Regions from separate parts of the Kitasatospora sp. NPDC002543 genome, predicted to be linked through region 2. Evidence: riboswitches for the same ligand, from Rfam matches in the RefSeq annotation. Region 2 holds a riboswitch; the other holds the start of a gene.
The links. Region 2 has a riboswitch for cobalamin ahead of ACWD4P_RS01930 (ribonucleoside-diphosphate reductase subunit alpha). Riboswitches for the same ligand answer to the same signal wherever they lie in the genome.
Positions count from the first base shown of each region.

Region 1 (4,202 bases), on a different contig from region 2:
CGATGGACGGGCAGCCACCGGCGAGTGCCTCGAAGGCCACCACGCCATCCAGGCGGGAGAGTTCGGAGCCGCCCATGCCCTCCTGGACGTACACGCCGGCCAGGCCGAGGTCGGCGGCCTTGCGCAGCACGTCCACCGGGAAGTGCTTGGACTGGTCCCACTCCACGGCGTGCGGCGCGAGGTACTCCTCGGCGAAGGCCCGGGTCGTCTCGGCGATGGCGCGCTGGTCCTCGGTGAGGTCGTGCATCGCGCTCATCCCATCGTCGGCATGGTGAAGATCGCGCCCTCCTTGACCCCGGAGGGCCAGCGCGAGGTGACGGTCCGGGTGCGGGTGTAGAAGCGGATGGCGTCCGGCCCGTGCTGGTTGAGGTCGCCGAACGCGGAGCGCTTCCATCCGCCGAAGGTGTGGTAGGCGATCGGCACCGGGATGGGCACGTTGACGCCGACCATGCCGGTGGTCACCCGGCGGGCGAAGTCCCGGGCGGTGTCGCCGTCGCGGGTGTAGATGGCCACACCGTTGCCGAACTCGTGCTCACTGGGCAGCCGCAGCGCCTCCTCGTAGTCGGCGGCGCGCACGACCGTGAGGACGGGGCCGAAGATCTCCTCCCGGTAGATCCGCATGTCCGGCGTCACCCGGTCGAACAGGGAGGCGCCGAGGAAGTAGCCGTCCTCGTGCCCCTCCAACCGGAAGTCACGCCCGTCCACGACGAGTTCGGCGCCCTCCTCGGCTCCGAGGTCCAGGTAGCCGCGGACCCGCTCCAGCGCGTCACGGCCCACCAGCGGGCCGAAGTCCGCCGCCGGGTCGTCCGAGCGCCCGACCTTCAGCGTGGCGATCAGCTCGACCAGCTTCGCCACCAGGGCGTCCGCGGTCCGCTCCCCCACCGGGACGGCCACCGAGATCGCCATACAGCGCTCCCCCGCCGAGCCGTAGCCGGCGCCGACCAGCGCGTCCGCGGCTTGGTCGAGGTCGGCGTCCGGCATCACGATCATGTGGTTCTTCGCGCCGCCGAAGCACTGCGCCCGCTTCCCGTGCGCGGCGGCCGTCGCGTACACGTACTGGGCGATCGGCGTGGAGCCGACGAAGCCGAGGGCCTGCACCCGCGGGTCCTCCAGCAGGGTGTCCACGGCCTCCTTGCCGCCGTTCACGACGTTCAGGACGCCCGGCGGCAGCCCCGCCTCCAGGAACAGCTCGGCCAGCCGCAGCGGCACCGACGGGCACCGCTCAGAGGGCTTGAGGACGAAGGCGTTGCCGCAGGCCAGCGCGGGCGCGGCCTTCCACAGCGGGATCATCGCGGGGAAGTTGAACGGCGTGATGCCGGCGACGACGCCGAGCGGCTGACGCATCGAGTAGACGTCGATACCGGTGCCGGCGTTGTCGCTGAACTCGCCCTTCAGCAGGTGCGGGATCCCCGCGGCGAACTCCACCACCTCCAGGCCGCGCTGGATGTCCCCGTGGGCATCGGCCACGGTCTTGCCGTGCTCGGCGGAGAGCAGCCGGGCCAACTCGTCCTTCTCCTGCTCGACGAGTTGGAGGAAGCGCAGCAGCACCCGCGCCCGCCGCTGCGGGTTCCAGGCCGCCCACGCGGGCTGCGCCTGCGCTGCGTCGGCGATCACCGCCTCGACCTCGGCGCGGCTCGCCAGCGGCACCCGGGCCTGGACGCGCCCGGTGTTGGGGTCGTACACGTCGCCAAAGCGACCGGAGGTGCCGGCGACGGGCTTGCCGGCGACGGGCTTGCCGGCGACGAAGTGGGTGAGTTCTCGGACCATCGGGTTCCTACTCTCAACTGGGTCGGGGAGAGGAGGAATGGAGGCCGCCGCCGACGGGCGGGCGCACAGGGGTGCGGCCCCGCGGCGTCACGGTGGCGGTGGCATGACGAACCGTCAGAGCAGATGGGCCCCGGCAGTCGTCGGCACAGGACAACCAGGAGCAGCGGAACGGGAGCAGCCCGGAGTCATGCGTGTCGTCTCCATCCTCGTGGAAAACACGGATCACCCGCGGCCGGTATCCTGACTCCCGGATCACCGCACGCCCTCAGGCCTTCCCGGCTGGCTGCCAGTGGCCGTCATCTGCGAGGACGAACTCCCCGGTCACAGTGGCGGGACCGTGCCGGACTCACACCGGCTTCCCTGACACCGCGGACCTACCATCGACCATATAGTTGGACGTCCTAGTAAGTCCAGAGCTCTGTGCGCGCGTTGCGCCATCGGGATCCCACCCCGCCGGGCCCGGCTCGACTACCTTTGCAAGCCGTCTGCAAGAGGCCCAAGGGGGGCAGGTCTGCGTGCACGAGGCCGGGTGAGGTTTCACCCGCACCGCGCGAAAATTCAACCTGCCCGCCGTCAGCCAGGCCGCCCGTCGGCGGTAGAACGACCACGCGCTCATCATCGGAGTGGCCGATGCGGCAACACGAGCCCGTTCGGCGACTGGAGTCCTGCCGACCACACAAGAAGCGACGTCCCAGGATGCCCTGCGGATGTATCACGAGGCACCGGTACGGCCAAACCACCGGACGCGCTGGAATCTTGGGCTCCGCACGCAGCCGTGCGACCGTCCACTCCTCTGGAGGAGCCCGTGTCGTCGCAGTTTCATGACCGTCAAGGAGACGGCGGAATTCCTGAACATGTCTGTTCAGTGGGTCTATCGCGAAGCCCCTCAAGTAGGCCTCGTCCCGTACCGGTTCGGACAAGGACGGAACGCGAAGCTGCAGTTCAAGGTCACAGAGGTCCAGACCTGGGTGAAGCAGCAACGGATGTCCGTCAGGTGAGCCAGACCGAGACGCCTCGGGCGCCCTGCTCCACACCAGAGCAGGGCGCCCGACGCGTTTCAGGCCGCAAGGCCGAGGTCGAGGACCTGGGCGGCGTGGCCGATGGAGCCGGGCATCAAGTGGCGGTAGATCTTGAACGTCACATCGATGCTCTTGCGCCTCATCCACTCGGCGACGTCGGTGATCGGGATGTTGTGGCTGAGGCAGTTCGAGGCGAAGAAGTGCCTCAGGCCGTAGAGCGTCATCCCCTCGGGGATGTCGGTCTCGCCGGCCCGCTTGATCCGGTCCCACTGGTTCTGCAGGTAGTAGGACGGGTACGGCTTCGCGATGTCCAGCGGGTGGCGGAGCAAGTAGCCGTCGATGGTGCCGTAGATATCCGCGTACGAGAGCAGGCTGAGCCGCGTCCGGACCGTCAGCGGGACGCCCCGGTAGTCGCCCTTCTTGCGGTGCTTGAGCGGCGCGCGACCCAGCCGTCCGAGCAGGTCCTCGACGCGCTCGCCCGCGTCCTCGACCTCGACGCGACCGAACGCGGGCACCTCCACCGCCTCGCGCGGCAGCGCCGCCGCCGCGCGACGACGCCGGGCACCCGGGTCCGGCCGGAGCTGCTGCGCGTCCTCGACCTGGTCGCCGGCGCTCCCGCGCTGATCATGAACCACCGCCTGGACGTCCTCGCCGGGAACGGCCTCGCCGGACTCCTCTTCGGCCGCCCGATGCCGGGCCTGAACATCGCCCGGCACATCATCCTGGAGGAGGCCGAGCACGGCCTGTAAGCGGACTGGGAGAACTGCACCCTGGACGTGGTCGGGCACCTGCGCCTGGCCGCCGGAAAGTACCCCGACGACCCTCACCTGGCCTCGCTCGTCGGCGAGTTGGCGATGGGCAGCGAGCGCTTCCGCCGCCTCTGGGCCCGCGCGGAGGTGCGCGCCCGCACCCACGGACGCAAGGCGTACCGGCACCCCATGGTCGGACTGCTGGAACTGCACCAGGAGAACTTCGCGCTGCCTGGCGAGCCGGGCATCGAACTGCTCGTGCTGTCGGCGGCCCCCGGCAGCCCCACCGAGGACGGACTGCGCCTGCTCGCGGGCCTGGCCGCGGACCACGGCGCCGCCCGTCGCCCGGTGGACGCCCGGACCCTCGACTGACTCACCGACGCCCGCCCACCGCCGGTCACGGGCGTCCGTCGGCCGCCGGCCGGGCCCGCCGCGGGCCCCGGAGAGCTCCGCGGTCCTGCGGTGTCACCGCCCGGCCCGCTCCTCCAAGGCGTCCAGGACCTTGTCCAGCGTGATCGGCAGGTCACGCACCCGCACCCCGCACGCGTGCCACACGGCGTTCGACACCGCGGCGGCCGTCCCGACGATGCCGATCTCCCCGATGCCCTTGGAGCCCATGGCGTTGACGTGGGGATCGTGCTCGGCGAGCCAGTGCGCCTCGATGCGG
Region 1 covers NZ_JBSFWR010000015.1:33,480-37,681, forward strand. The annotation lists gene ACWD4P_RS09505 (acyl-CoA dehydrogenase family protein) at 1-256, opposite strand, end outside; gene ACWD4P_RS09510 (CoA-acylating methylmalonate-semialdehyde dehydrogenase) at 253-1,767, opposite strand; cobalamin riboswitch at 1,981-2,164, opposite strand; gene ACWD4P_RS09515 (helix-turn-helix domain-containing protein) at 2,589-2,765, shown strand; gene ACWD4P_RS09520 (hypothetical protein) at 2,825-3,301, opposite strand; partial or broken gene ACWD4P_RS09525 (MmyB family transcriptional regulator) at 3,224-3,907, shown strand; gene ACWD4P_RS09530 (xanthine dehydrogenase family protein molybdopterin-binding subunit) at 4,001-4,202, opposite strand, start outside.
Region 1: linked by a shared signal. The riboswitch ahead of ACWD4P_RS09510 (CoA-acylating methylmalonate-semialdehyde dehydrogenase) and the one ahead of ACWD4P_RS01930 (ribonucleoside-diphosphate reductase subunit alpha) in region 2 are both predicted to bind cobalamin.

Region 2 (4,202 bases):
GAGGTGCCCGCCTCGGTGGTCGGGTAGAAGTTGATGTCCACCACGCGGTCGAGGAAGGTGACGGCGGTGCGCACGGTGGCGTCCAGCCGCTCCCAGTCCATGGCGCCGATGAGGTCGGCGGCCGTGGCGCCCGGGGCGACGTGGGCGCCCAGGTTGACCGAGCCCAGGTTGCAGACGGCGGTCTCGGAGTCGTCCGTGACCTCCAGGATCTCCGTGCACAGGTTGGAGGAGTGCACGGTGCGGCCCGGCAGGGCGGTCTGGTTGGCGGCGCGGTTGGAGGCGTCCTTGAAGGTCATCCAGCCGTTGCCGGTCTGCGCCAGGGTGCGCATCATGCGGGCGTACAGGGTCTGCGCCGGGATGGTGCGGACGGCCTTGCCGGCCAGCTCGGCCTTGCGGTAGGCCTCGTCGAAGTCGGCGCCCCACAGGTCGACCAGCTCGGGCACGTCGGCCGGGGAGAACAGCGACCAGTCCTGGTTGGCGTTGACCCGGCGCATGAACTCGTCCGGGATCCAGTGGGCCAGGTTGAGGTTGTGGGTGCGGCGCGCCTCTTCGCCGGTGTTGTCGCGGAGCTCCAGGAACTCCTCGATGTCGGCGTGCCAGGTCTCCAGGTAGACGCAGGCCGCGCCCTTGCGGCGGCCGCCCTGGTTGACGGCGGCGACCGAGGAGTCGAGGGTGCGCAGGAACGGCACGATGCCGTTGGACTTGCCGTTGGTGCCGCGGATCAGGCTGCCGCGCGAGCGGATGCGCGAGTAGGACAGGCCGATGCCGCCGGCGTGCTTGGACAGGCGGGCGATCTGCGCGTAGCGGTTGTAGATCGAGTCCAGGTTGTCCAGCGGCGAGTCGAGCAGGTAGCAGCTCGACATCTGCGGGTGGCGGGTGCCGGAGTTGAAGAGCGTCGGCGAGGAGGTCAGGTACTCCAGGCGGCTCATCAGGCCGTACAGCTCGGCCACCTCGCGCACCGACTGCTCGCTGTCGCCGACCGCCAGGCCGCAGGCGACGCGGAGCAGGAAGTGCTGCGGGGTCTCGATCACCTTGCGGGTGATCGGGTGGCGCAGCAGGTAGCGGGACTGCACGGTGCGCAGGCCGAAGTACTCGAAGCGGTCGTCGCCCGAGGGGTCGATCAGCGCGTCCAGGGCGGCGGCGTGCTTGGCGACGAACGCGGCGGTGGTGTCGCCGATCAGGCCCTCGGCGTGGCCGACGGCGATCGAGGCGGAGAAGGACACCGAGCCCTGGCTGTTCGCCTCGTCGACGATCTCCAGCGCGAGCAGGCGGGCGGCCAGCTTCGAGTACTGGGGGTCCTCGGCGATCATCGACGCGGCGGCGTCCACGGCCAGCCCGCGCAGCTCGGCGAAGTCCGAGCCGGCGTGGCGGCCGCGCAGTGCGGCGGCGGCGACATGGCCGGGGTCGACCTCGGTGAGGTCGGTGCTGCGGTCGGTGAGCAGCCGCAGCAGCGCGCCCCCGGGGTCGGAGACCGTCGGGTCGGTGAAGGCGGTACCGGAGCCCTGGGCGGGCAGGGTGGCTGAGGCAGCGGTGGTCAAGGCGCTCTCTCCTGGCGGCGATCGGCGGCGGTGCTCGGGGGCCACCGGGCCGATCTGGGCAGGGGAGCACGGCGCGAACGCAAAAAGCGTCGCGCGAGGTGACTCCCCGGCCCGCCCGCGAGGCCCGGAGGGGTACTGCTCGTGCCGGCGCGGCCTCTGCGGGAGGGCCGTGGCGCACGCCGTCGGCAGGTACTCGGACTCGCGGGGTGCGGCTGCTGGAGCCGCCCGCTCACCGCTGCGGGGCAGTCCCGGATTCGCACCGGGTTCCCCTGCATCGACAGCAGAAGCGAGCATACATGTAGTGCCGCCAGACTGCGGCGGCACCATATGTTGTGCCTGTCGTGTCGCGGGTGTGCGTGGGCCGGACAGCCGGTCAGTGCTTGAGATAGACCTTGTACGTGCTCGAATCACCGGTCGGCGAGGTGAACTGGGCGACCAGCCGGTAGTGTCCGGCGGCGGCCAGGGCCTCGCGCAGGGCCCGGTCGGTGCCCCTCGGCGCGGTGCTGTCCAGGACGACCATGGTGAACCAGCCGTCCCGGATCGCGGCCACACTGCCGTCGTCCCCGTGGTGCTGCACCCCGCCGCCGTCGCGGTACTCCGTGCCGGCCCGCGTCGAGATCCACTGCGCGGGTTCGGAGACGCTGCCGAGGTAGTACTCGGCCAGGCCGTCGACCTCGGTGAGATAGCGCCCCTGGGGCTCGGTGTGGGCCCTCAGAACGGCCAGCAGGCGGCCGGAGTCGGGCCCGTTCTGGTAGCGCAGGGCGGACTGCTCCATGCCGAGCGCGAGCAGCGCGACCCAGACCAGGATGCCCAGCTGGGGGTGGCGGAAGTGGGCGCCGACCAGCCGGGTCAGGCCGACCCCGGCGAGCGGGGCGGCGAGCAGCATGCCGTAGCCGAGGTGGCGGAACAGCGCGCCGGAGGTGCCGGTCCACAGGTGGGCGGCGGGGATCAGCAGGGCGGTGACGGTCAGGACGGCCCCGAGCAGGGCGCGCTGCCCCCGGGTGGTGGGGACGGCGTCCTTCTCCGGCGCGTCGTGCTCGTTCATCTGCTCGCGGCGCGCGTAGGCGACGGTGCCGGCGACGGCGAGGACGGTGAACAGGCCGGCCCACTGGAGCGTGCCGAGCAGGATCGGGCCGGCCGGGCCGGGCGCGTTGCCGCGCGAGGGCGACCACCCCGCGACCGCGCCGAGGGTGCCGTACGGGAGCAGCAGGACGAGGGTGGCGGCGGCCGACAGCAGCGCGCGCACGGCGGCCGGGCCGGGCCGGTGGTGCGGCCGGGCGGCGGCGAACGCGAGGGCGACCAGCGCGGGGACGGCGAAGGCCGCGGAGTAGGCCACGGCGCAGGCCAGTGCCGCGGGTGGGGCGGCGAGCAGGGCCAGGGCCGGATGGCGGCGGGCGGTGAACACCGTGGTCCAGGCCGCGAGGGCGATCAGCAGGACGGCGAGGGACTCGGGCGCGGCGTAGAAGCCGACGACGACGGTGGACTGGAGGACGGCGTACACGGCGATCGCGCAGATGGCGACCCGCTCGTTGAACAGACGCCTGGTCAGCGCGTACAGCAGCATCGTGGTGATCAGTGCGAAGCCGAGACTGAGCAGCCGGGTGCCCCAGATGCCGTTGGCGTCGGCGGCGGCGCCGGCCAGCGGCGGGTAGAGCCAGGGCGAGCCGTGCACCCGGTCGACCAGGTCGGTGGTGACCGGGGTGCCGTGCAGCAGGTGGGCCAGCTGCTGGCGGCCGGCGACCATGGCGGCGGCCTCGTCGGGGTGCGCGGCGGCCAGCAGCCGCAGCGAGAGCGCGGCCTGGACGGTCAGGACGGCGCCCAGCAGGCCGCGGGCGATCCAGCGGCGCCGGGGGCTGCTGCCCGGGTCCCAGCCGATCGTGGGGACCGGCGGGATGGTGTACGGGGCCAGCTCGATGCCGTCGGGGTTGTCCACCGCCACGGCCGCGCGGTGCTCGGCGGGGTCCGGTTCCGGACCGGCCGTCGGGCCGTGGGCGGAGCGGCTGGTCGGGACGGGGGGGAACTCGGACTCAGTGCTCATCGGGGGTTCCGGATGTCGAAGCCGTAACGGGGGTCGGACACGCGCTGTTTGAACGCGGCGAGGGTGTCCGGGACGGCCTCGACCCGCCAGTCCGCCCGTTTGACGATGTTGAACCAGACGAAGCCGATGATGTCGTCGTGCGCCTCCAGCCCGGAGAACAGCTGGTCGATGTCGGCCTGCTGGCGCTTGCCCTGCTCGGACGCGGTCTCGCTGATGAAGAAGGGCTTGGCGCAGAAGGTGCGGATCTCGGCCATGGTGGGCCCGTAGAGGGTCTCGAAGGTCTTCGGCCCGGTGCGGGTGAAGTAGCCGGTCATGCCGGCCCAGTCGACGTAGGTGTCGCCGGGGTAGTACGGCTGCAGGCGGGTGTTGGGCGCGGGGTCGATGATGTTGGGGCTCCAGACCCAGATCACGTTGGTGGCGCCGGCCTGGTCGAAGATGTCGTGGACGTGGCGCCAGGCGGCCACGAAGTCCTCGGGGGTGGCTGCCTGGCGGCCCCACGGGTACCAGTCGCCGTTCATCTCGTGGGCGATGCTGATGGCGATCGGCAGGTTGAGCTTGGCCACGGACTTGGCGACGCCGCGCACGTAGTCGTCGGTGTCGCCGGCCGCGATGGAGGCGAGCGAGCG
Region 2 covers NZ_JBSFWR010000002.1:182,175-186,376, forward strand. The annotation lists gene ACWD4P_RS01930 (ribonucleoside-diphosphate reductase subunit alpha) at 1-1,514, opposite strand, end outside; cobalamin riboswitch at 1,706-1,862, opposite strand; gene ACWD4P_RS01935 (glycosyltransferase family 39 protein) at 1,912-3,576, opposite strand; gene ACWD4P_RS01940 (glycoside hydrolase family 26 protein) at 3,573-4,202, opposite strand, start outside.